2 regions of the Halomonas sp. 3D7M genome follow, and region 1 is predicted to be linked to the other one. Evidence: predicted binding sites of a transcription regulator. Region 1 holds the regulator's gene; the other holds the start of a gene.
What was found. Region 1 encodes LexA, which represses DNA repair genes until DNA is damaged. Its sites were predicted from a motif close to TACTGTNTANNTANACAGTA; they were not measured.

Region 1 (11,574 bases):
AGCGGCTGGACCTGAATAATATTGAAGCGATCACTGAGTGGGTAATCGAGTGGATGGATGCTCAACCCAATGTTGTGGCTAACTAAATTAGCAGCTTCCAAAACAGTATTTTTATAACACCGTGGCTTGATTAAAAAGGTAACGATATGCAGCTAACTCACCTCAATAAACACGGCGAAGCCAACATGGTCGATGTCGGAGATAAGCGAGAGACTCGCCGCGAGGCGGTAGCGTCTGGGCGTATCGTTATGCAGCCTAAAACGTTGCAGCTGTTGAGTGATGGCGAGTTGCCCAAAGGCGATGTGCTGGCGACCGCGCGCATTGCGGGTATTCAGGCAGCAAAGCGCACGCATGAGTTGATCCCGTTGTGCCATTCATTAGCGCTTTCAAAAGTCTCTGTAGATTTCGCTATTGATCACGCTAACGGCTGTGTTGAAGTCTCCGCGCTTTGCCGCCTTAACGGACAGACCGGGGTAGAAATGGAAGCTCTGACAGCCGTGTCAGTGGCTTGTCTGACGCTTTACGATATGTGTAAAGCGGTGGATAAAGAGATGCGCATTGACGCCATTCAATTGGAAAGTAAGCGGGGCGGTGTTCGTGGCGATTATCAACGAGGTGTGCCAGAACCAATTGTGACTGGCGGTGGCGTTGCAGGAGAGGTTCGCTTAGGCGAGCGATGTGCATCCCCTTGCGTGCGGGTTAAGTTTCTTGCTGAGCTGCGTGAGCGGGTAGAAGAGAGTGACCTTGCCATTGGGCTTGATCAACTGCCAAGTCGAGATGTGGCGGGATTGAAAGCGGCGTTAAGCGCTATGGATGCACGCTTTAATGTGTTGTCAGAGCAGCGCACGTTGTGTGCTATCAATCAAGTGATGGCCAACGATAGTGCGCGCCTTACCGATGAGGATGAAGTGGCCTTCTTTCCTCCAGTGACGGGTGGGTAATCAGATGGCTGATATTACAGAGACTGAATTGGATATTGCTGTCAGGGTTCAAGAAGCAGCGTTTAAAATGGATGATGGCTATGAAAGTGCGCTGCGCAAGCGCACCGATATCGGCGCTATTGTCACCTTCACGGGATTTGTGCGCGACTTTAATGAATCCCCTGATGTTATTGGGCTGACTCTTGAGCACTACCCAGGGATGACCGAGCGCACATTAACGCAGATTGGTGAGCAGGCAGGTCAACGCTGGGCGTTACAGGCCGTACGGATTATTCACCGCATTGGTGATTTGACGCCGGGAGACCCTATTGTGCGGGTGCTGGTGGCCAGTGCTCATCGCCGCGATGCTTTCCAAGCCTGCGACTTTATTATGGACTTTTTAAAAACCCAGGCGCCGTTTTGGAAGAAAGAGCACTCCCGCCAGGGGGCTTACTGGGTAAAAGAGCGGCATACTGATCAGCAAGCTGCAGAACGCTGGTAGACGATATTGCCAGCAGCATCAATATCGCCAATGGCTTTAACTATCGCTAATGGCTTCTGAAGAGGGCATTTCGGTTGCCATTATTTGTAAATGTACGTCTGGCATATGCTGAAGGTGATTAGCGAGCCAATGAATTAGCCTCGGTTGCAGTGCTTGACGCAAATCGGCCAATGTCTCTGCTGCTATTTCTAATAACTGATCATCTAGCCATTCGCTGAAACTATCTTCATCGAGTGGGCTGGTACCGCTGGCATCCAGCATCAAACGGCCAATGCGGCACCAGCCAGTGTCGGTAGCCGTAACGGGAAGCGCTAAGAACAAACTGCCGCGCCGCGATGAGTGAGAGCCGGTATCGAGCCCTGGATGAGGCACGACGCTATTCTGATTAACGATGCAGGGCGGCTGGGGATAGCGTGCTTCGCAGCGTAAGCCTAGATTGTCGAACATCAACATGTCGCCATTTACCGGTGCGAGCGGGGCGTTAATGCCGAGGCTGGTGGCAATTTCTTGATGGGCAGCCTGATGGCGCGCCTCCCCATGCACCGGCAGCAATGTTTTTGGCCGAACCCATTGATACAGTTTTCTCAGCTCATCTTCGGCAGGATGCCCAGTCGCGTGTAATTCTGGGTGGTTCATCTCATCGAAAATTGACACCCCAAGCTGCGCTAGGCGTTTTTTCAGTTGTTCAATAGGGCGCTCGTTGCCTGGTATGGCTTTGGCAGAAAAAATGATGCTATCGCCTGGCTCAAGATCCACAAACGGGTGCCTCCGCTGTGCTAAGCGTTGCAGTGCTGCACGTGGTTCGCCCTGGCTGCCCGTCGCAATAATCACCACCTCTTCTGGCGGCAGGTAGCCTAAGTCATGGGGCGGTACTAGCGGCGGAAAGTCGTCTAGATACCCTAGGCCCTTCGCGACACTCACCATGCGTTCCATTGAACGGCCCATCAAGCTGACGCGTCGGCCGCACTGTTGGGCAGCAATTCCAATCGCTAATACGCGGGCGAGGTTGCTGGCAAAGCAAGATACCACCACGCGTCCTTTGCACTGTTTTAAGGTGTGAGCGAGTGCTTTAGCAACATCGCCTTCACTGCCGGAATGGCCGGGCATCGGGGCGTTAGTGGAGTCGCCTACGACGAGATCGATAGGCGCGAGCGCACGAAATTGAGCAGCGTTAATGGGCGAGCCAATTAATGGGGTAGGGTCTAGTTTCCAGTCCCCGGTGTGTAGCACGCGATAGTCGCCTGCCTGCATTAGGATTGAGCAACTTTCTGGAATCGAATGGGTAACGTGAAGGTAACGCAGCGTGAAGGGGCCGAGCTCCATTGCATCACCCGGTTCCACAACGTTTATAGCGGCGCTACTAAGCTGATGTTCTGCAAACTTATGGCGCAGCAATCCCGCCGCTAACGGCGTTGCAAAAATAGGGCAATTCCACTTAGGCCAGAGCCACGCCACGGCACCAATATGATCTTCATGGCCATGGGTAATGTAGAGTGCCTTTGGGGTAATATTGAGTGCTGCTAATGTATCTGTATTGGGCACCTGCAGCGGGGAATTGGGTAGATCTTGGCGAATCATCATGCCGCAGTCGACGGCGATCCACTCATCATCGTATCCATACAGCGTAAGGTTCATTCCAATTTCACCACACCCACCTAGCGGCAGTAGGCGCAGGGGAGGGCGACGGCGGGGACGAAGTTGAACGCGTGGTGGGTGCATCAGTAATGAAAAGCCTAAAAAGTAAGACCTTAACTATACGGGAAGGCAGGGGCGGGTAACAATCATCGTGGCATTTGGCTGCGGTGCTTCCTTGATAAGCATAAGGTACACTATTTCGCCTATATACCGCTTCCCTACCGCTGGTAGGTGCTTGTCGAACGTGCCGTTAAAATATGTCAAGAGTGTTTATTTATGTCTCATTATTACCGTTTGGTGGTTTCTTGCCCTGATCAAGTGGGCATTGTGGCGCGTGTCTCAAGCTTTATTGCTCAACAAGGTGGTTCTATCACTGAAGCAAGTCAGCACTCTGATCTTGAGACCGGCCGATTCTTCATGCGATACGAAATTTTGGCAGATTCGTTGGGTATGTCGGCGGAGGCGTTACGTAGTGCGTTTGAGCCGGTGGCTAAAGCCTTCAATATGCAGTGGTCGCTCGTCGATACTCAAAAGCGTAGGCGTGTGGTGTTGATGGTGTCGCGGGAGTCTCACTGCCTGGTTGATCTGCTTTATCGTTGGCAGGCTGGGGAGCTTGATTGCGATATTGTCGGGGTTATTTCAAACCATGAGGATATGCGATCACTCACTGAGTGGTATGGCATTCCTTACCATCATGTGCCCGTAGATCCTGATAACAAGCAGGTTGCTTTCGAGCAGGTGCAAGCTCAGATTGATAGCGCAAGGGCTGACTGCATTGTGCTGGCACGTTACATGCAGATTTTGCCACCTTCGCTCTGCTCGCGTTACGCGGGACGGGTGATTAACATCCACCACAGTTTCTTACCCTCTTTTGCCGGTGCTAAGCCCTACCATCAAGCTTACCAGCGTGGCGTTAAGCTAATCGGTGCTACCTGTCACTATGTCACCGAAGAGCTGGATGCTGGGCCGATTATTGAACAAGATATTCATCGGGTAAGTCATTGCCACACGCCAACGGATCTCGTGCGCTTTGGGCGCGATGTCGAAAAAGCGGTATTGGCGCGTGGTTTACGATGGCATTTAGAAGACCGAGTATTAATCCATGGCAATAAGACCGTGGTGTTCAGCTAAGCATGCTGTTTAGATACGCAGTGTTTTTAGTCAATTCAAGTTTACAGCTGGCTTGTCGTTAACTGAACGGGTAGATAGGGGCATCCATGTCTTTCGCGCAAAGTGTTTTAGCTCCCTGGGCATTGTTGCTGACGTGGTTGGTATCGTTGAGCGTGCTTGCGTGGATGATATGGCTGCGCCCTTGGCGAGTGCTGATAGGCGATGTGGCTCTTCAGCATCGGTGGTTAGCCGCGACGCTCGCTGTGGTGTTGATGTGGCAACTGCGTGCTCAGGCAGTCGATTGGTTAACCCTGCACTTAGTCTTCACTGTCTTAATGACGTTGCTATTCAAAATGCCTCTCGCATTAATCAGCAATGTGCTGATTAATGTTGCAATGTCAGCTATAGGTCGCAACGAATGGGTGTTACTAGGCGCTAATGTATTGGTAACCGGCATTGTACCTGCGGTCATTACTGGTCTGGTATGGCGATGGGTAGACCGGCGCCTGCCGGATAACTTGATGATCTTTTTATTCGTATGCGGCTTTTTTGGCGCAGCGCTGGCAACACTGGCAGGAGGGTTGTCGGCGGTCTTGCTAATCATGGTGGCGGGTACTGACTCTGAAGCTGTGTACTTAGCCCAAGAGTATGCGCGCTTCTTACCCCTGTTAATGCCCTCCGAGGCTTTTATCACAGGGATGTTACTCAGTATTTTATTGGTGTATCACCCGAGTTGGGTAGCTACGTTTAATGATCGTCGCTATATAGACTCTCAGTAACATTGCGATAGCCGGTGAGTATCTCTATCGAGTGCCTCACCGGCATTTACACTTACTCGCTTATCCCAGTGCTTGGCCGTTACCGCCACGTATGACACCAACTCCCACCCCTTCAATATCCAACTGCTGCGTACGTAGGTCAATTTCTATGGGCGCAAAGTCGCTGTTTTCAGCAATCAGTGTCACCGTATGGCCCTGTCGTTTAAAGCGTTTTACAGTGACTTCATCTTCTAGCCTTGCCACCACAATCTGGCCATCACGAACCCGGTCGGTGCGATGCACGGCAAGAAGGTCGCCTTCCAGTATGCCAACATCCTTCATTGACAAGCCTCGCACCCGAAGAAGGTAATCCGCTTTGGGGGTAAAGTATTCAGCGGGGAGTGGGCAATAACGATCAATGTGTTCCGCTGCTAGAATCGGGCTTCCTGCGGCCACTTCGCCAATGACTGGTAAGCCATTCGGTAGTGGTTCTACGTTGGCGGCAGGCGCTGTTGCCGAGACATCACCGATATCCTGTGGTTCCTGATTAGGCAGTCGAATCCCCCGCGAGGTGTTACGGATAATGCGGATGGCACCTTTGCGCTCAAGCGCTCGTAAATGCTCTTCAGCAGCGTTAGGAGAACGAAAGCCTAGCGCTTTGGCAATTTCTGCGCGGGTCGGCGGATAGCCGAATTCAGACATCGTTTTAACAATAAAATCAAAAACATGCTGTTGACGAGCAGTAAGAGGACGCGACATAACAAACTCCAAAAAATTGAACAAGACAGTGGCTACATGTCGGCTTAAACAGTATGTGGTTAAGTATACAGTATGTTGCTCTGTCCAGTACATGCTAGAGCGTTTCGCTATGGCATGGCAGTCATTATGCGAATGGTGCCAGGAATGGAGATAGGAGCGACGAGTCTGAGAGGCTATGGCAGTGGCAAACCCGATAGCGTCTGATAGCTGGTGTTTGAATGGCTGCCTAGGCTGCATTTTAGCATCGGGGAAAAAGCTAAAGATAAGTGATTGAGCCAAATAGCGTTATGGCATAGTATTTAACGATGTTTTAAACACTCGTTTTCTGGAGGGCGCTATGGCGCAATCTGATACGGTAACACGTATCCTCGATACCGCTGAGGTGCTGTTTGCCGAGCGTGGTTTTGCCGAAACATCGCTACGCAATATCACCAGTAAAGCGCGGGTTAATTTGGCGGCTGTCAATTACCACTTTGGTTCCAAAAAGGCGCTTATCCAAGCGGTGTTTGCGCGCTATTTAGACCCCTTCTCGCAACGTTTTCACACGGCGCTTGATGAGCTGGAAGCGCAGTACAACGGTGATGTGATTCCGCTTGAAGTGCTGTTGGAAACAATGGCAAGCACGGTGTTGGCAGTGCCAGCTGAGCGCAATAGCCTGAAGGTGTTTATGCGTCTGCTAGGGTTGGCGTATAGTCAGGCACAAGGGCATTTACGCCGTTATATCCAACAGCAGTACGGAGACGTGTTTACCCGCTTTACTGAGCTGGTGCGCCAGGCAACGCCAGATTTACCTGATGCTGAGCGTTTTTGGCGACTGCATTTCATGCTGGGTACCGTGATTTTTACGCTGTCGGGTTTAGATGCGCTGCGAGACATTGCCGCGAAAGACTATAATGAGCAAGTGACCGTCAGGGATTTGGTAAGACGTTTACGCCCTGTCGTGGTTGCTGCCATGAATGCTCCGCTACCGCCTGCTGCTGATGAAGGACATTATGCGAACGCCCACGCTAGCTGAACTACCCCCGCAGAATGGTGGTTGGATAGAAATCAATATCAAACACCAGCAGCTATGCTGGTGGCAAGGGCGCACGCTGCAGTACACGTGCGCTGTGTCCACCGGTGAGAAAGGCGTAGGGCAGCAGGAAGGCAGTGGTCAAACCCCCCTGGGATGGCATTATATCCGCGCATCGATAGGTGGCGGTTTAGCTGATAATGCTGTTTTTCGGGGGCGGCGGTGGACTGGGGAGGTGTTTACGTCGGCGCTTGCGGCGGAATTCCCTCATCGTGATTGGATCTTAACGCGCATTATGTGGCTCTGTGGTTTAGAGAGAGGAGTGAACCGAGGCGGGGATGTCGACACTCAGCGTCGTTTTATCTATCTTCATGGCACGCCACCTGATCAACCGATGGGCGTGGCCGCTTCACATGGGTGTATTCGGCTGCGCAATGATGATCTGGTGTATCTTTTTGAGCATGTGCCGCCGGGCACACCTGTTTGGCTTCATAATGGCTAAGCGTAGGCAACTTATTATTGATTTTTTGACACGAGAGATTGATCAACTAAAATTGACGGCCCTTTTGTTGGATCCATCACAATGACTCAATCTTTAGGCCCGGTCATGCTTGACCTCGAAGGGCCGCGATTAACCAAAGCTGAAAAACATCTTTTGATGGACCCTGCTGTGGGCGGTGTCATTTTATTCGCTAGAAATGTCGAGAATGCTTACCAGGTTAGAAAGCTTTGCAGTGATATTCGTCGTGTTCGCGGCGAGCTGTTACTTGGTATTGATCAAGAAGGCGGTCGCGTTCAGCGAATTAAAGAAGGCGTTACTCGCATGCCAGCCATGGCACGCATTGGTGATCAATTCGCTGAGGATTCGGCATCCGGTCTTGCACTAGCAAAAGACGCGGGTTGGTTGCTGGGCATGGAAATGGCTGCTTGCGGTCTGGATATCAGCTTTGCGCCTGTTTTAGATGTCGAAAGTGGCATCTCTAGTGTTATCGGTGATCGCAGCTTCAGCACCGACCCTGCACACGTCGCTGCGCTGGGTCAGTGTTTTATCAACGGTTTGCATGAAGCGGGTATGGCGGCGGTAGGTAAGCATTTTCCTGGCCATGGTGGCGTTGCCGCTGACTCCCATGTGGCGTTACCTGTGGATGACCGTCCGCTGGCGCTTATTAAACAGCGCGATCTTGTTCCGTTTAGCCAGCTTGCTACTCAGCTTGATGGTGTTATGCCTGCCCATGTTATTTATAGTGCGTTTGACTCACGTCCTGCTGGCTTCTCACCTAGTTGGTTGGGAATGTTAAGAGAGTCCCTGGGGTTTAAAGGTTGTATCTTTTCAGATGATTTAAGCATGGCGGGTGCTCATGAAGCGGGTGACCCGAAGGAGCGCGCCAGGGCTGCCCTTGCCGCAGGATGCGATATGCTATTGGTCTGTAATGACCGCTCTGCAGCGTTAGACGTTGTTGAAGCATGCCAAGGATTACACAGTAAACGACCAATCAAGCTACGCTATGGACGAGCCCGTCCAGACGTGGATGCGCTAACGGCACTTGGCCGCTGGCGTCGTACCCATGCCAAATTAGAAGCGTTGGCGAATTAACCCCATCTTTTCTTAAGTTATTTTCGTTTTTAAGTCACTGACTAGTTAACCCCTTCTTGGAGTAACCCGATGTCCAAACTGGATAAAGAGGCGCTTGAGTCGCTTGACTCAATGCGTGAGTTGATGGATAACGCTGACTGCTTGATTTCTCAACAACAAGTTGAGCGTGCACTGGATCGAATGGCTGAGGAAATTAGTAAAGATCTAGGGGATAAGTTACCGGTTTTTTACTGCGTTATGAATGGCGGCTTGATCACAACAGGGCACCTGCTAACCCGATTAGGTTTCCCTCTAGAAGTCGATTATCTGCATGCCACCCGCTATCGCAATGAGTTGCGTGGTGGCGAACTTTTTTGGCGTGTTTCTCCAGAAATTCCCATGGCAGGGCGCCACGTCGTCATCGTCGATGACATTCTTGATGAGGGCTCTACGTTAGCCGCTATTCTTGCCTACTGCGAGGAAGCCCAAGCGGCGAGCGTTACAACGGCCGTACTGGTGGATAAGCAGCATGATCGTAAAGCGGTACCTGGCTTAAAAGCCGATTACTGTAGCCTAGAGGTTGCAGATCGTTACGTGTTCGGCTTTGGCATGGATTACAAAGGCTACTGGCGTAATGCCCCTGGAATATTTGCTCCCAAGGGCATGTAATGCTCTGGCCTAGCGGGGCGAGAAGCGCCTAGCTAGGCCTGTCTCTGCAATCATTCGGGTTGATATCTCTTCTACTGAAAAGCGTGTCGTATCGATAAACGGGATGTGCATCGAGCGATATAACGACTCAGCCTGTTCAACTTCTTGCAAGCACTGATCCATTGAACTGTAGCGACTGTTGGGACGGCGCTCGTTGCGTATTGCTGCTAGCCTGCGAGCATCAATTGTCAGACCAAACAGCTTGTGTCTATGGGGGGCGAGTGCCTTGGGTAGTTTTAAACTGCCATCTTCATCCAAGTCATCTTCGGTTAATGGGTAGTTAGCTGCTCGAATACCAAATTGAAGCGCTAGATAAAGTGAGGTGGGTGTTTTGCCGCAACGTGAAACGCCAACCAGAATAATGTCGGCTTTATCGTATTGGTGCGTTCGTGCGCCATCATCATTATCTAGCGCAAAATGGACGGAATGGATGCGATCCATGTAGACATCATCGCTACCAATCGAGTGCGTTCTGCCGACGCTGTAAGAGGAGTGCGTTTCTAACTCTTGCTCTAGGGGTTCTAAAAAGGTAGAGAAGATATCCACCTTGAAGCCTGAGGCCTGTCGAATGACGTTACGGATATCCTGATCCACAATGGTATCAATGATAATCGGCCGATGGCCGTCACGGACGGCGGTAGAGTCGATTATCTCCGCTAAAGCTCGAGCCTTTTCCAGCGTATCAATGTAGGGCTTTGTCAGCATGTTAATTTCAACATCACTAAATTGAGCTAACAGGCTACGCCCAAGGCTTTCTGCCGTAATGCCAGTACCATCAGAAATAAAAAAGGCTGTTCGCTTCATCACTAAATCCGTCAATAAATAAAATTGCTATTGTGGGGTGGGGCGTGGGTTAGCACAATCGTTGCCAAGCCATTCACTTTTTGCAGTTCGTTTTAACGCTTATTTAATAAAAATTACCTCATTAAGACTACATAAAAAGCCCTTTATTGCACTTTGTTGTAAAAATCCTCCACTCCGTTCGCTATTAGACCAATGGCGAATGCGGCGGGGCGATGCTAGTGTGACATGGTCAATTAGAGTCGGCCTGTCAGGTCGCAAAGCAGTCTAAAAGCGAGGGGGTTGCGTGGAAGAGTACATTCTATGGTTCGATCAGTTAGGTATGGCAGACGTCGAACGTGTGGGTGGTAAAAACGCTTCGCTTGGCGAAATGATCTCGAACTTATCAGGTGTGGGCGTGACAGTGCCGGGTGGATTTGCCACGACGGCCCATGCCTATCGTGAGTTTCTCTCTCACGAAGGGTTAAATGACCGCATCAACGCCACCCTTGCTCGCCTGGATGTCGATGACGTTAAGGCGTTGGCAGAGGCTGGTAAGACTATCCGCCAGTGGATTATTGATACGCCACTTCCCCCTGCATTTGAACATGCTTTACGCGGTGCCTATGAGCAGCTTCAGGCTAAGCATCCCAGTTTGAAAGTTGCCGTACGCAGCTCCGCCACGGCAGAAGATCTGCCTGATGCGTCTTTTGCTGGTCAGCAGGAAACGTTCCTTAATATTGAAGGTTTTGACAATATTAAACAGGCGGTGCACGAAGTGTTTGCATCGCTATTTAATGACCGCGCGATCTCTTACCGCGTACACCGCGGCTACGCCCATGAGAATGTGGCGCTGTCTGCGGGTGTGCAGAAGATGGTGCGTTCTGAGACAGGTGCTTCCGGGGTTATGTTTACGCTGGATACCGAGTCTGGTTACCGCGACGCAGTGTTTGTTACTGCTTCCTGGGGGCTTGGCGAAACCGTCGTCCAGGGGGCTGTCAATCCTGATGAATTTTATGTGCACAAGCCCACGCTTGAGGCTGGCCGTCCCGCAGTGCTACGCCGGACGCTAGGCTCTAAACTGATCAAAATGATCTATGGGCAAGATGCCAGCGCTGGTAAATCGGTTGAAACTGTTGATGTGCCTCTGAACGATCGTGGTCGGTTCTGTATTAACGATGAGCAGATCATGGATCTTGCACGGCAAGCCATGACCATTGAAAAACATTACCAGCGTCCGATGGATATCGAGTGGGCACTGGATGGTGATGATGGTCAGCTTTACATCGTTCAAGCGCGTCCTGAAACCGTTGTTTCACAACAGGAAGGAGGAAAGTTAGAACGCTTCCACCTGCGTGAAAAAGGACGCACGCTGATTACAGGCCGGGCGATTGGTCAGCGGATTGGGCGTGGCACGGTAAAAACAGTGCTTAGCCCAGAAGAAATGGACAAGGTCCAAGAGGGTGACATCCTGGTGACAGACATGACCGACCCGGATTGGGAGCCGATCATGAAGCGTGCATCAGCGATTGTTACTAATCGCGGTGGACGAACCTGTCACGCGGCCATCATTGCCCGGGAACTGGGTATACCAGCGGTGGTCGGTTGCGGAGATGCAACCACTCAGCTTAAAGAGGGTATTGATGTCACGGTGTCCTGTGCCGAAGGTGACACTGGCCACGTATATGAAGGGCTTCTGGCATTTGACTGCAAGGTCTCAAGTGTCGATGCGATGCCTGAGATTCCCTTCAAGATTATGATGAATGTGGGTAACCCGGACCGTGCATTTGGCTTTGCTGGCTTACCCCACGCTGGGG
Region 2 (11,574 bases), on a different contig from region 1:
CCTGTAAAACCTGGCATACAAGGTTTTTTGGCGATTAACCAAATGGGGGCTCCACTGCTCAGTATCGGGCGGGAAATTAGCGTACTGGTTGGATTATGCGTTCTGTATGGCGGATGGCTTTGGTGGCTCGCTTGGCAGCAACGCCAGCCAAGCCCACGACAAGCTCATTGCAGTGACATTGCTGAAAGGGACGAATAAAGGGCTACTAACAGAAGGAGTATTAATAGTAGAGACGCAAATGGCGGTGATGTCTCAATCGGTCAACCCGCACGAGACACACCGCCATTTTCTACCACTCTAAACGTTACCGTTAGTGTAAAGATAAACGTAACGGTTTTTCATCAGCCCATCATGCCATGGTGGCAAATTATTCTGCGGCAGGGAGTTCGCCCAGCACCTCAGGAATCGTCATTTTCACATAGCGACCAGGCGCGCTTTCAATAACACTTAGCCCACCTTCTCCAGGCTGACGCGCGGGCACCATTTTTTCCGGATCAGGATCTGCATAGCCGTTCTCCGTCACCCAGGCCTGCCAATGCGGCCACCAGGAGCCTTCATTAAAGGTCGAGCCTTCTTGCCATGCATCATGCGTTTCGGGCAGCGCATCGTTGGTCCAATAGCCGTATTTATTCTTATGAGGAGGGTTCACAATGCCCGCGATATGGCCAGAACCACCCAACACAAACGTCACCGGCCCTTTGGGCAACAGCGCGCCATAATACGTACTGTTCCACTTAGCGATGTGATCTTCTTTCGTCGATACGAAATAGCAGGGGGCCGATATTTTACGAAGGTCAATCTTCACCTCGTCCAACTCAATGCCACCCGGCTCGACCAAGCGATTTTCCAAGTACATATGGCGCAGATACCACGCATGCGTACCTGCTGTCAGGTTTGTGCCATCGGTATTCCAATACAGCAGGTCAAACGCTGCGGGTACTTCGCCCTTCAGGTAATTATTGATATAGAACGACCAGAAAAGATCATTCTCACGCAATAAATTAAAGGTATAGGCCATTGAACGGCCATCTAAATACCCCTTCATTTCTAGCGTGTTTTCGATTCCCTCAACCACGCGCTCGTTAAGGAATACGCCAATATCACCGGGATCGCGGAAATCTTGCAGCGTCGCCATGTAGGTAACGGACTTCACCTTGCGACCACGCCGCGTGCTTGTCAGATAAGCGACTGTAGAGGCGGTTAGTGTGCCGCCCACACAGTAGCTCAACAGGTTGACTGACTTCTCGCCACAGGCTTGCTCAATGGCCTCCATCGCGCTAATGGGGCCCATTTGCATGTAATCAGCCCAGGTGATGTCACGCTGCTCTGGGCCTGGGTTACGCCAGGAAATCAGAAATACCGTATGCCCTTGATTCACCATCCACTTGACCAGCGAATTGTCTTCTCGCAGGTCGAGAATGTAATACTTATTGATCCATGGGGGCACGATCAACAGTGGCGTTTTAAAGGTTTTTTCCGTAGTGGGGGTGTATTGAATCAGCTGAATCAGCTCATTTTCATACACCACGGCACCCGGGGTAACCGCAATGTTATCGCCAATACCAAAGGCACTTCGATCGGTCATGCGTACATTGATACCTTCGGCTGAGTTCGCCAGGTCTTCTCGCAGACGCGTCAAACCATCCACCAAGTTCTGCCCGCGAGTTTCCAACGTACAGCGCATCACTTCCGGATTAGTCGATACGAAGTTAGTCGGCGACATGGCGTTTACCAACTGCCGAGCATAAAACGCCAGATTGCGCTTTTGCGTCGGGTCTAGGCCATCCAGGTCTTCTATGAGTTCTTCTACCATCTGCGAAAACAGCAGATACTGCTGCATAATCGCCAAGTAGTAAGGCTCTTGCGTCCAGGCTTCATCTTTAAAGCGGCGATCGCCTTTAGCAGGTGTGATCAATGGCGTCACCTGCTCACCAGACATAGCGCGCACACCCTGTTGCCAAAGCAGCCACTGATCTTGCATAAGGCGCGATTGGGTTTGCCACAACAGGTTAGGGTTACTCATAAGCGATTGTGCGGCGGCTTCAAAGCTTTCGCGCATATCACTGTAGACGGAGTCAGCAGCTTCGCTGGGGGCTATCCGTGACAGTAAATCCTCAAGCAGTCCTTTGTACTGTTCACCGACATCGCTTAGCTGCACTTTCCATGCTTCAAGCTCTTCTTGAGAAACACCTTGAGACGGCATTTTCCACCCTGACAGCATACTCACTCTCCCCTCACCTGCTGGCATTTTCTGCCCAGGCACATCATCCAAAAGAACGCGGCGCCTTGAAGGCGCCGCGAACATAGTTGCGTTTAGCTTTTACGTGAAGACTGGCTAGTCGCTTTCGCAGGCTGTTCACTTTTCGTGGCAGAGGTGGCTTGCTCGCTCATTTTCTGCCCAGCTTCGCTGAACAGCTTTTCCATTTCGGATTTGAATTGCAAGCTCATCTCACCCATGACACGGGCATCTTCCTGCATTTGCTGAGAAAGCTCGTTCATCATTTCGGCTTGTTTGGTGCCAAAATCACGCAGGCTTTCTGCATCGTCAATTTCCGTCGCGCTACGAATGCGCTCGGTGCCCATCTGGCTGTAGCGTTTCATTGCTTCCAGCTGATACTGGGTCATTTTTTCCATGTTGTTGAGCATCAGCGAGTTCATCTTACGCATTGGCTCAAACATTTGGCGGGTTTGGGTACTAAAGGCGTCCATCATTTTATCTTGCATAGTGTCTGCTCCTGTCTCTCGTTCCTTGGCATGAGCCTGGAGTGGCTCATCACATGGCAAAATTGCTGCACTGCAAAAAGAGTAAACGCTGCAATGCTGCTTTGCAACATTCTTAGCAGCTCGCTCAACCACGCTACACATTTCACATGACAGTTCTACCCTTTAGTGCGAGAACGCGAAGAAGCCGTCGCTTTCGCTTTGGAGCTTCTCGCACTTGATGCGCTTCCACCTGACGCTGCTGGCTTAGCAGCCTCTTGAGACTCGCCTTGATCTGTGCCGTCATCCTGTTCGGCACCGCTGCCGGAGGAACCCGCTTTGCGTAACATGTCCAACATCATCTGTTGATACGTGCCAAAGTTAGCTAACCCTTGGGAGAGACCTTGTTGCATCATCGGCTGCTGCAGGAAAGGACGCATTAGATTCATAGGGTCATAGCCATCTTCCCCTGACTCCATTTGCCGCTGAATATTTTCCAGCAGGCTTTGCTGAAACGCCTCAACATCCGGCAGCCCTAGTGATTGGCGAAACTCATCCGGTGTCAGGTCAAATTCAACGTTGATCTTCATAGGCGACTCCTTAACCATCTTCCTAGAGTGTAGCAGCGTTACGCCAAGCGCACCGTGCTGTTATTGTTGTTCTAAACGTGGCGTGTCAACGCTAACATCTCCATTTTGTCCACGATGACGTAGCCAATGATCTAGCAGTGTGATTGCCATCATCGCCTCAGCGATAGGCGTCGCACGGATACCGACACAAGGGTCATGGCGGCCTTTCGTTATTACCTCAACTGGCTGACCATGTATATCAATTGATCGCCCAGGCGTGGTAATACTTGACGTTGGCTTCAACGCTAATCGAGCGACGATCGGTTGGCCACTGGAGATTCCGCCCAACACCCCGCCCGCGTGATTAGAAAGAAACCCTTCAGGCGTCATCTCGTCACGGTGCTCGCTGCCACGCTGGGCAATGCAACCAAATCCGGCCCCGATTTCTATCCCTTTTACCGCATTGATGCTCATCAAACCATGCGCCAGATCAGCATCTAAACGGTCGAAGACCGGCTCGCCTAATCCGACCGGCACACCGTCGGCAATCACGGTAATTTCAGCGCCTACGGAATCTTGATCCCGACGCAGCTGATCCATATAGGCTTCAAGTTCGGCCACTTTGTCCGGGTCAGGGCAGAAAAAGGCATTTTCGCCTACCGCGTCCCAGGTTTTGAATTCGATTTTAATGGGCCCCAACTGACTCATATAACCGCGAATCTGAATTCCTTGCGCGGCCAGTACCTGCTTGGCAATAGCGCCAGCAGCAACACGCATGGCTGTTTCTCGCGCGCTAGAACGACCGCCGCCCCGGTAATCGCGATGGCCATACTTATGATGGTAAGTGTAGTCAGCGTGGGCGGGGCGGAATTGATCTTTGATTTTAGAGTAGTCTTTGGAGCGCTGATCGGTGTTCTCGATCAATAAACCAATCGACGTCCCCGTGGTTTTGCCTTCAAACACGCCAGAAAGAATCCGCACCTGATCCGGCTCTTTACGCTGAGTGGTGTGTCGAGAGCTACCTGGGCGGCGGCGATCTAGATCAAGCTGCAAGTCTGCTTCACTGATCGGTATGCCAGGCGGGCAACCGTCAACAATAGCGCCTAAAGCAGGGCCGTGGCTCTCACCAAACGTGGTAACGGTAAATAGCTTGCCAAAGGTATTGCCAGACATGGGCGTTAGTTCCTCACGCAAAAGACGCCGCATGGGCGTCGAGTTCAGCGGCGCTCAAGGCAAAAACACCCTGGCCGCCACGCTCGAATTCAAGCCAGATAAAGGGCACTTCAGGGAAAGCAGCCTCCACATGGCGGTCGGAATTGCCAACTTCAACAATCAGCCAGCCCTCGTCGGTTAAGTGCTGGCGTGCTTCACGCAAAATGCGTCGCACGATATCCAGCCCGTCGTTACCAGCGCCTAACGCCAGAGCAGGCTCATGGCGGAACTCGGCAGGCATGGTGGCCAGATCACGCGCATCAACATAAGGAGGGTTAGACACGATTAGGTCAAAACGCTGCCCTTCCAGGCCATCAAACACATCGGATTCGACAGCCCGCACGCGATCACCAACGTCGTGACGCGTAATGTTTTGACGAGCAACTGCTAAGGCATCCTGACTAATATCCGCCAATGCCACCTCGCAGGTAGGCAACACCAATGCAGTGGCAATGCCGATACAGCCAGAACCGGTACATAGGTCCAATACTCGGGCAGGCGGCTCTTCCGGGAACCATGCAGCAAAGCCGTCTTCAATCAGCTCGGCAATGGGCGAGCGCGGAATTAACACGCGTTCGTCAACGCTGAACGGGAATCCTGCAAAAAAAGCTTCGCCCAGTAAGTAAGGCAGCGGGCGGCGAGTCGTTACCCGCTCTCGCGCTAACCGGATAATGCGTTCGCGCTCTATTGGCAGCAAGCGGGCATCCAGCACAGCTGGGTCGACGTTCCATGGCAGATGCAGTGCGCCTAAGCAAAGCGCAACGGCTTCGTCCCAGGGCGATTCCGTGCCATGCCCATAGTGCAGCCCCGCCAGATAAAACTCGCTGGACACCCAGCGTAAGTAATCGCGCAGTGTAAAAAGCTCGCTCACCAATGCCGATTCCGGCAACGAAAGCATTGAGTGGGAGGTCTCATCATTGAGATGCGTAGTCACAGCGGCTCCTGGCGTGTAAAAAGTTCATGGAAGGATTGTACCTTTGACGCCGTCTGGTTCACAGCGCGTGGTTCACGGTGAACGGTTCACAGCTATGGTTTACAGGAACGGTTCACAGCAACGACAAGCTCGCTATACTGTGCGCTTCTCAATTATGCTTATTTGTTAACACTTCATTTCTCTATTTGAGCCGACCATGACGCGACACCTGCCCAATGACGACGATATCAGTGTCTTTCGCCAAGCGCTGCAGGCAGCAGGCGTGCGCCGTATTGCCAGTAATCAAGCTGATCCCGGCAAGCCTAAGCGCAACGACGAAGCTGCCCAGCAAGCACGTCGACAAGCGGCGGTAGAGAGCAACACGCTGCAAACCAGCGGTCGCACGACCGACGGTCGAGTAGAGGCGGTACGCCCCTCAGAGTATCTGGAATTCAGCGTGCCCGACCTGCCCTGGCGCACCTTAAGCCAGTTAAAACGTGGCCAAACCGCGTGGCAAGCGGGGTTGGATTTACACGGTTATACCCTAGAAGAAGCGAGGATTGAGCTTGAAAGTTTTTTGCGCGACGCCGCTGCACAAGGCATGCGCTGTGTTCTAGTCGTGCATGGTAAGGCCTGGGGCACCACCTCTGACTTTCCGGTGCTTAAAAGCCATACCAATGCGTGGTTAAGAGAGTGGCCCGGCGTCTTGGCGTTCTGTTCCGCCACCGATATCGATGGCGGTACAGGCGCGGTGTATATTCTGCTGCGCAAGCGCGGGCAGTAGGCGGCTATGTCACTCGGTCGCATCCGAAGCAATGCTAGGCATGCGGCGCTCTAACGCTTCATCAGCAAGATGCCGACCCAGCCGAATTAATTCGTTGGCCCGGTGAAACTCGTAAGTGCTGCAAACAGTTTTGGGAATTTCGATCAATACATCCGGCGGATAGCCTGCGATTTTATACTTCGCCAGCGCCGCCTGGGTGATATCAAACGACTCTAGAATCATATCGAGCTTACCCCACTCACGCCGACCACGCAGGTCAACGGTTTCATCAACGTCGCTCTCTTCACCATTACTGCCCCCCAGCCCATCCCACAGGCGGCGCGTGGTGGCACGCACATCGTCCATCCAACCGCCAATATTAGCATCACGGTCGCGCTCTAACGCGGTGCGGCTGTCGCTTGTATCTTCGCGGGGTAACAACTCCTCTAAGGTGATCGGTTGTGGGCTGTGCGCCGTCACGTTAACCGCCACGACAAAATCCGCTTCGTGGGTGGCTAATATCGGCATTATCGGCAGTGGGTTCAGCAAGCCGCCATCAACGAGTACCTGGCCACCCACATGTACTGGGGTAATGACACCCGGCACGGCAATAGAGGCACGGATTGCCTGGAGTAAAGGGCCATTTTGAAACCACACTTCACGTTGACGAATCAGATCTGTCGCGACGGTCGTCACCGGGATAGGCAGGTCTTCAATCAATCTATCACCGACCAGCTCTTCAAGTTTGCTCATGACCTTATTCGCTCGCATGGCGCCCATTGGGCTCCAGGTCACATCGACCAGCTTGAGCACGTCTAAATAGTCCAGGTTACACACCCACTCCCGGTATTCAGGCAGCTTTCCAGCGGCATAAATACCAGCAATTAGCGCGCCCATAGAGCAACCCGCAATCGAAATTATCTCGAAGCCGCGTGCTTCCAATGCTTCAATAACACCGATATGGGCGTACCCCCTGGCCCCTCCGCTCCCTAATACCAGCGCAACCTTATTACCGCCATTCAAGCAGCTGCTTGCCACAGGTGTTTTAACAACATGCGCTACTTTTTTCTTCATCGTCATCTTCCTAACGCGAGCAATCAGGTACCCGCTACGCTTGCTGACTGATTGTGCTGGCCACGTGATGAACCGCCTGGGGCTCAAGATGCAGATGATGGCCACCCGCTAGTACATGGCGCGTTAACTGTGGTACTGCTTGGCGCGCTTTTTCTGCCCAGTCCCGCTCGCCTAAAATACCTCGTTCCCCTTCTATCAATAGCACCGGGGCTTGAATCTCCGCCAGTAGCGCCAACACTTGCTGGGGCGTAAAGCGCACCAAGGAAGGCTTTAACAAACGGCTATCCGTGCGCATTTGCACATGCCCATCGGCAGTGGCCTGGGTGTTGCGCTCGACAAGTGGCGTGGCGGTGATGCTGTCCAGCGGCGTGACACCTCCGGCTACCCGCGCTGCAACTGCACTCTCAACATCGGGATAACGAGGAGGACGGGAAAGCGGCCGCCGATAGGCCACTAGCCCTTTGCGTAGTTGGCTGGCAGTCTCTTCGGCAGGTGTGTTTAGCGCTCCTAAGCCATCTAACAGAATTAGCTTATCTACCCGCTCAGGCAGCGCTGCCGAGACTAGGCAAGCCACGGCTGCCCCCATCGAGTGAGCAAGTAGCGTCGCCTTTTCGATCTCTAATGACTCCATGGTATCCAGCACGTCCTGGGTATAGTCCCATAGTGCATAGTCGCTTCCTGCAGGCGCATGAGCCGAATGCCCGTGACCGCGGAAGTCGATCGCCACAATGCGAATATCCAGTGCTTTCACCAATAGCGGCGCCAGCCGACTGAAGCTCGCCGCGTTGTCTAGCCAACCATGCAGTGCCACCCAAGTAGGCGCAGTGCTACGCCCCCAGCTAAGCGCCGCCAGCCGACCATTCGCCAGGGAAAGCGGCTGCGCAGCGGTACCGACGTGGGTCGATTCATTCATAAGCAGGATCTCTTAAAAGCCGGATAACCAAGCAATGTCATATACGTCAGATGACGCTCTAAGGCGTAAACGTTACCATGCTAAGCGCAGCGCATCTGCCGCTTTTATGCGGATAACGCTTGCGTGCTGCAACTACTGCGAAATGCTCTTAACGATGATGACCAACAGGAAAATGACTATGAAACCACGTCGTGACACCCGTGCTCGCAACCTTGTGTTCTTGATTACTGTGATAAGTGCGTTGGTGGTTGGTCTGTGGCTTGCTCGCTAAGCCAATTGCACCCACTAAGCCAGTAGCTCCCAGCCCCCCAGCGTTGAGCGTCGCTTGCAATTTCTCTTCCACGAATAAATACTGTATATAAACACACTATTTATTCATGAGGATGCCGACGATGCCGTCCCAACCCGCCGTTTTAAAAACAGCCACGTTGGCAACAAGTACGTTTACAACGAGTACATTTCCAACAACGATGGTTGCGACAGCCCTGCCGTTAACCTCTCAGCCGTTGCCATTTCCAACGTTATACGGCCGCGCTGGGTTTAGCGGCTTCCCTTCACCTGCTCAAGATTACGAACCACGCACGTTAGATCTCAATGAGCGACTGATTAAACATCCCAACCACACGTTTTACCTCACCGCCGCGGGCGACAGCATGGAAGGCTGGGGGATATTCGAAGGTGATTTGCTGGTGGTAGATCGCAGCATACCGCCCCGCTTAGGGCATATCCTGGTCGCCATGTTTGAAGAGGAAGTACTGATAAAGCGTTATGCGCTCTATCAAGGCACGCCACACCTCTGCTCGGCACATCCCCACTATCCACCGCTGCCGTTAGCAGAGACAAACTGTCAGCTATGGGGGGTGGTGCGCGCTGTGGTGCATGAGTATTTGCCATGATTGGCCTTGTTGATGCCAATAATTTTTATGTTGCCTGCGAGCGTGTTTTTAACCCCACGCTTGAAGGCAAACCCGTGGGCGTGATGTCGAATAACGATGGCTGTGTGATCGCCCGTTCGGCCGAAATGAAAGCCTTGGAAATCCCCATGGGCACTCCCTCTTTCCAGCTGGAAGGTTTGCGCCGACGGGGAGAGATTCACTTACTGTCATCAAACTACGAGCTGTATGGCGACATGTCCGCACGACTCACCCAGCTACTGCGGGATGCCTGTCCAGACGTCGCGCCTTACTCTATTGATGAAATGTTTATCTACCTGGATGGCTTCAGCGACACTCAATGCCAAGTGCTCGGGGAAGTTGTCCGCCGCCGTGTTCGCCGCTATTTAGGGCTACCTGTATGCGTAGGGCTGGCACCTACCCATACGCTAGCCAAGCTCGCTAACCACGTTGCCAAACAGCAGCCTCACTACCAAGGCGTCTGCCTACTCACTGCCAACAGCCCGACCACTACGGCGCTGCTTAAACAGCTGCCGGTGAATGACGTATGGGGCGTCGGCAGACGCCTAGCAGAACGGCTTGCGGTGAGTGGTATTCGCACGGCGTGGCAGTTGCGGGAGTGCGACCCAAAGCAACTTCGCAAACGATTTTCAGTGGTGCTTGCGCGTACAGCGCTAGAGCTACGTGGCACCTCATGCTTGGCAATGAACGCATTAGAAGAGCCGCGTCAGCGTATTATGACGTCACGCTCTTTTGGCCACGCAACCGGCGTAAAAGCGGAATTGCACGCAGCGCTGCGCCGCCATGCTCAGCGCAGTGCCGAAAAACTGCGCCAGCAGAAAAGCCTTACTCGCGCCGTATTGCTATTTCTAAACACCAACCGCCATCGTAAAGACCAGCCTCAGCTTTCACCTAGCGCGATGATTCCCCTGGCATCGCCAAGTGACGATACCCGCATCATTTTAGAAGCCGTCCGCGAAGGGTTGGAACAGATGTATCGGCCGGGTTTTCAGTTTATGAAAGCCGGTGTCATGCTATTGGACTTAGTCGATGCACAGCAGTATCAGCTTTCGCTGTTGCAGCCTTCACATAAAGCGCACCCGCACTTGATGAACGCCGTTGACGCCATTAATCAGCGCATGGGGCAAGGCACGATTCGCTTTGGAATGACAGAGGCGGAAGCACCGTGGCAGTTGCGCTGTGCGCACCGCTCTAACCGTTACACCACCTGCTGGGACGAACTCATGGAGGCAGGCACTCACCCTGGCGCCATTGCAGCTGCCAGGGTGAAGCGTGAACAACAGCGGCTAGCGCGAGCGCAGCGCTTGGCGCAGCCGCGGGCTTAGGGTCTCCCCCACTGCGACCATGACCAGCAAAACCGCTAGCAGCCACGGCCAATGCACCGCGAACGAAACTTGGTAAAGCCCCAAGGCATCAGCAAAGATAACCAAAATACCCAACGGACTAACGTAGCGCACCATGGTCAGCCATAGCGCATAAGGCAACGGCGCAAGGCCCAGTTCGTCGCGGAAGGTTTCGCTTTTCAGCACAAAACCTGCCAGCACGACCGTACCCAATCCCCCTAGCGGCATCATCCAGCGCGAGGTCAGGTAATCAAGCCAGTCGAAAAAGGTTTTACCCGCCAGTGTCCAATCAGCGCCCAGGTTAAACGATAGCATCGCCAGCGTGCTGATCAGCCATAGCACGATGCCCGTCGCCCAAGAGGCAGATTTGCGGGTCATGCCTTTGTTATCGCATAACCACGACACCGTGGCTTCCACCATCGAAATAGACGAGGTCAGCGCCGCCATCGAGAGCATCAAGAAAAACAGAATGCCAAATAGCGTGCCCATTGGCATCGCCTGGAAGGCCAGCGGCAAGCTCATAAAGATAAGCCCCGGCCCTTCACCAGGATTCATACCGTTAGCAAAAATGACCGGGAAGATCGCCAACCCCGCCATTAGTGCAACGACGGTATCAGCAATGGCCACGCTTACCGTGGTACGCCCAATCGAAGCTCCTTTGGGCAAGTAGCTACCGTAGGTAAGAATCGCACCGGATGCCAACGACAACGTGAAAAAGGCGTGGCCCAACGCCGCCAGCATGCCTTCACTAGAGAGGCTGCCTGCGTTGAACGAGAACAAGAAGCTCACTGCCTCGCCAAACCCACCGGAAAACACCCCGAAGATGATCAGTAGAATGAGCATGAGCACCAGCCCAGGCATCATCCAACTGACATTTTTCTCGATACCTTCCTGAACGCCTTTGCCCACAATCACCATGGTCAGCACTGCCACCAGGGTGCTCCAACCGCCCAGAATGAACGGGTTGGCATTATTGGCTCCAAAGACCGCCGCCATGTCATCAACGCTACTGCCTGCGAGGCCACCGGTGAGCATTTTCCATAAATAGGAGAACGACCAACCTGCGACCACGACATAAAACGACAGAATCATAAAGCCGCAAAGCATCGCCATCCAACCAATCAGCGACCAGGCAGAAGAGCGGCCAGACTCATTGACAACGCGCCGTATCGC

Region 2: a site for LexA is predicted at 8,495-8,514, ahead of INT22_RS08905 (LexA family protein). Genes of this name have one in related genera too.

The regions. Positions count from the first base shown of each region.
Region 1 covers NZ_JABUZF010000090.1:948-12,521, reverse strand. The annotation lists gene mobB (molybdopterin-guanine dinucleotide biosynthesis protein B) at 1-86, shown strand, start outside; gene moaC (cyclic pyranopterin monophosphate synthase MoaC) at 147-941, shown strand; gene moaE (molybdopterin synthase catalytic subunit MoaE) at 946-1,422, shown strand; gene INT22_RS03440 (ribonuclease J) at 1,459-3,057, opposite strand; gene purU (formyltetrahydrofolate deformylase) at 3,334-4,188, shown strand; gene INT22_RS03430 (energy-coupling factor ABC transporter permease) at 4,275-4,946, shown strand; gene lexA (transcriptional repressor LexA) at 5,007-5,684, opposite strand; gene INT22_RS03420 (TetR/AcrR family transcriptional regulator) at 6,022-6,699, shown strand; gene INT22_RS03415 (L,D-transpeptidase) at 6,677-7,198, shown strand; gene nagZ (beta-N-acetylhexosaminidase) at 7,280-8,290, shown strand; gene INT22_RS03405 (hypoxanthine-guanine phosphoribosyltransferase) at 8,360-8,938, shown strand; gene ppsR (posphoenolpyruvate synthetase regulatory kinase/phosphorylase PpsR) at 8,948-9,781, opposite strand; gene ppsA (phosphoenolpyruvate synthase) at 10,065-11,574, shown strand, end outside.
Region 2 covers NZ_JABUZF010000170.1:42,950-54,523, forward strand. The annotation lists gene INT22_RS08860 (ABC transporter permease) at 1-198, shown strand, start outside; gene phaC (class I poly(R)-hydroxyalkanoic acid synthase) at 368-2,221, opposite strand; gene INT22_RS08870 (phasin family protein) at 2,314-2,724, opposite strand; gene INT22_RS08875 (hypothetical protein) at 2,880-3,290, opposite strand; gene aroC (chorismate synthase) at 3,351-4,442, opposite strand; gene prmB (50S ribosomal protein L3 N(5)-glutamine methyltransferase) at 4,456-5,415, opposite strand; gene INT22_RS08890 (Smr/MutS family protein) at 5,612-6,178, shown strand; gene INT22_RS08895 (patatin-like phospholipase family protein) at 6,188-7,231, opposite strand; gene INT22_RS08900 (alpha/beta fold hydrolase) at 7,266-8,144, opposite strand; gene INT22_RS08905 (LexA family protein) at 8,615-9,040, shown strand; gene INT22_RS08910 (Y-family DNA polymerase) at 9,037-10,383, shown strand; gene INT22_RS08915 (sodium-dependent transporter) at 10,345-11,574, opposite strand, start outside.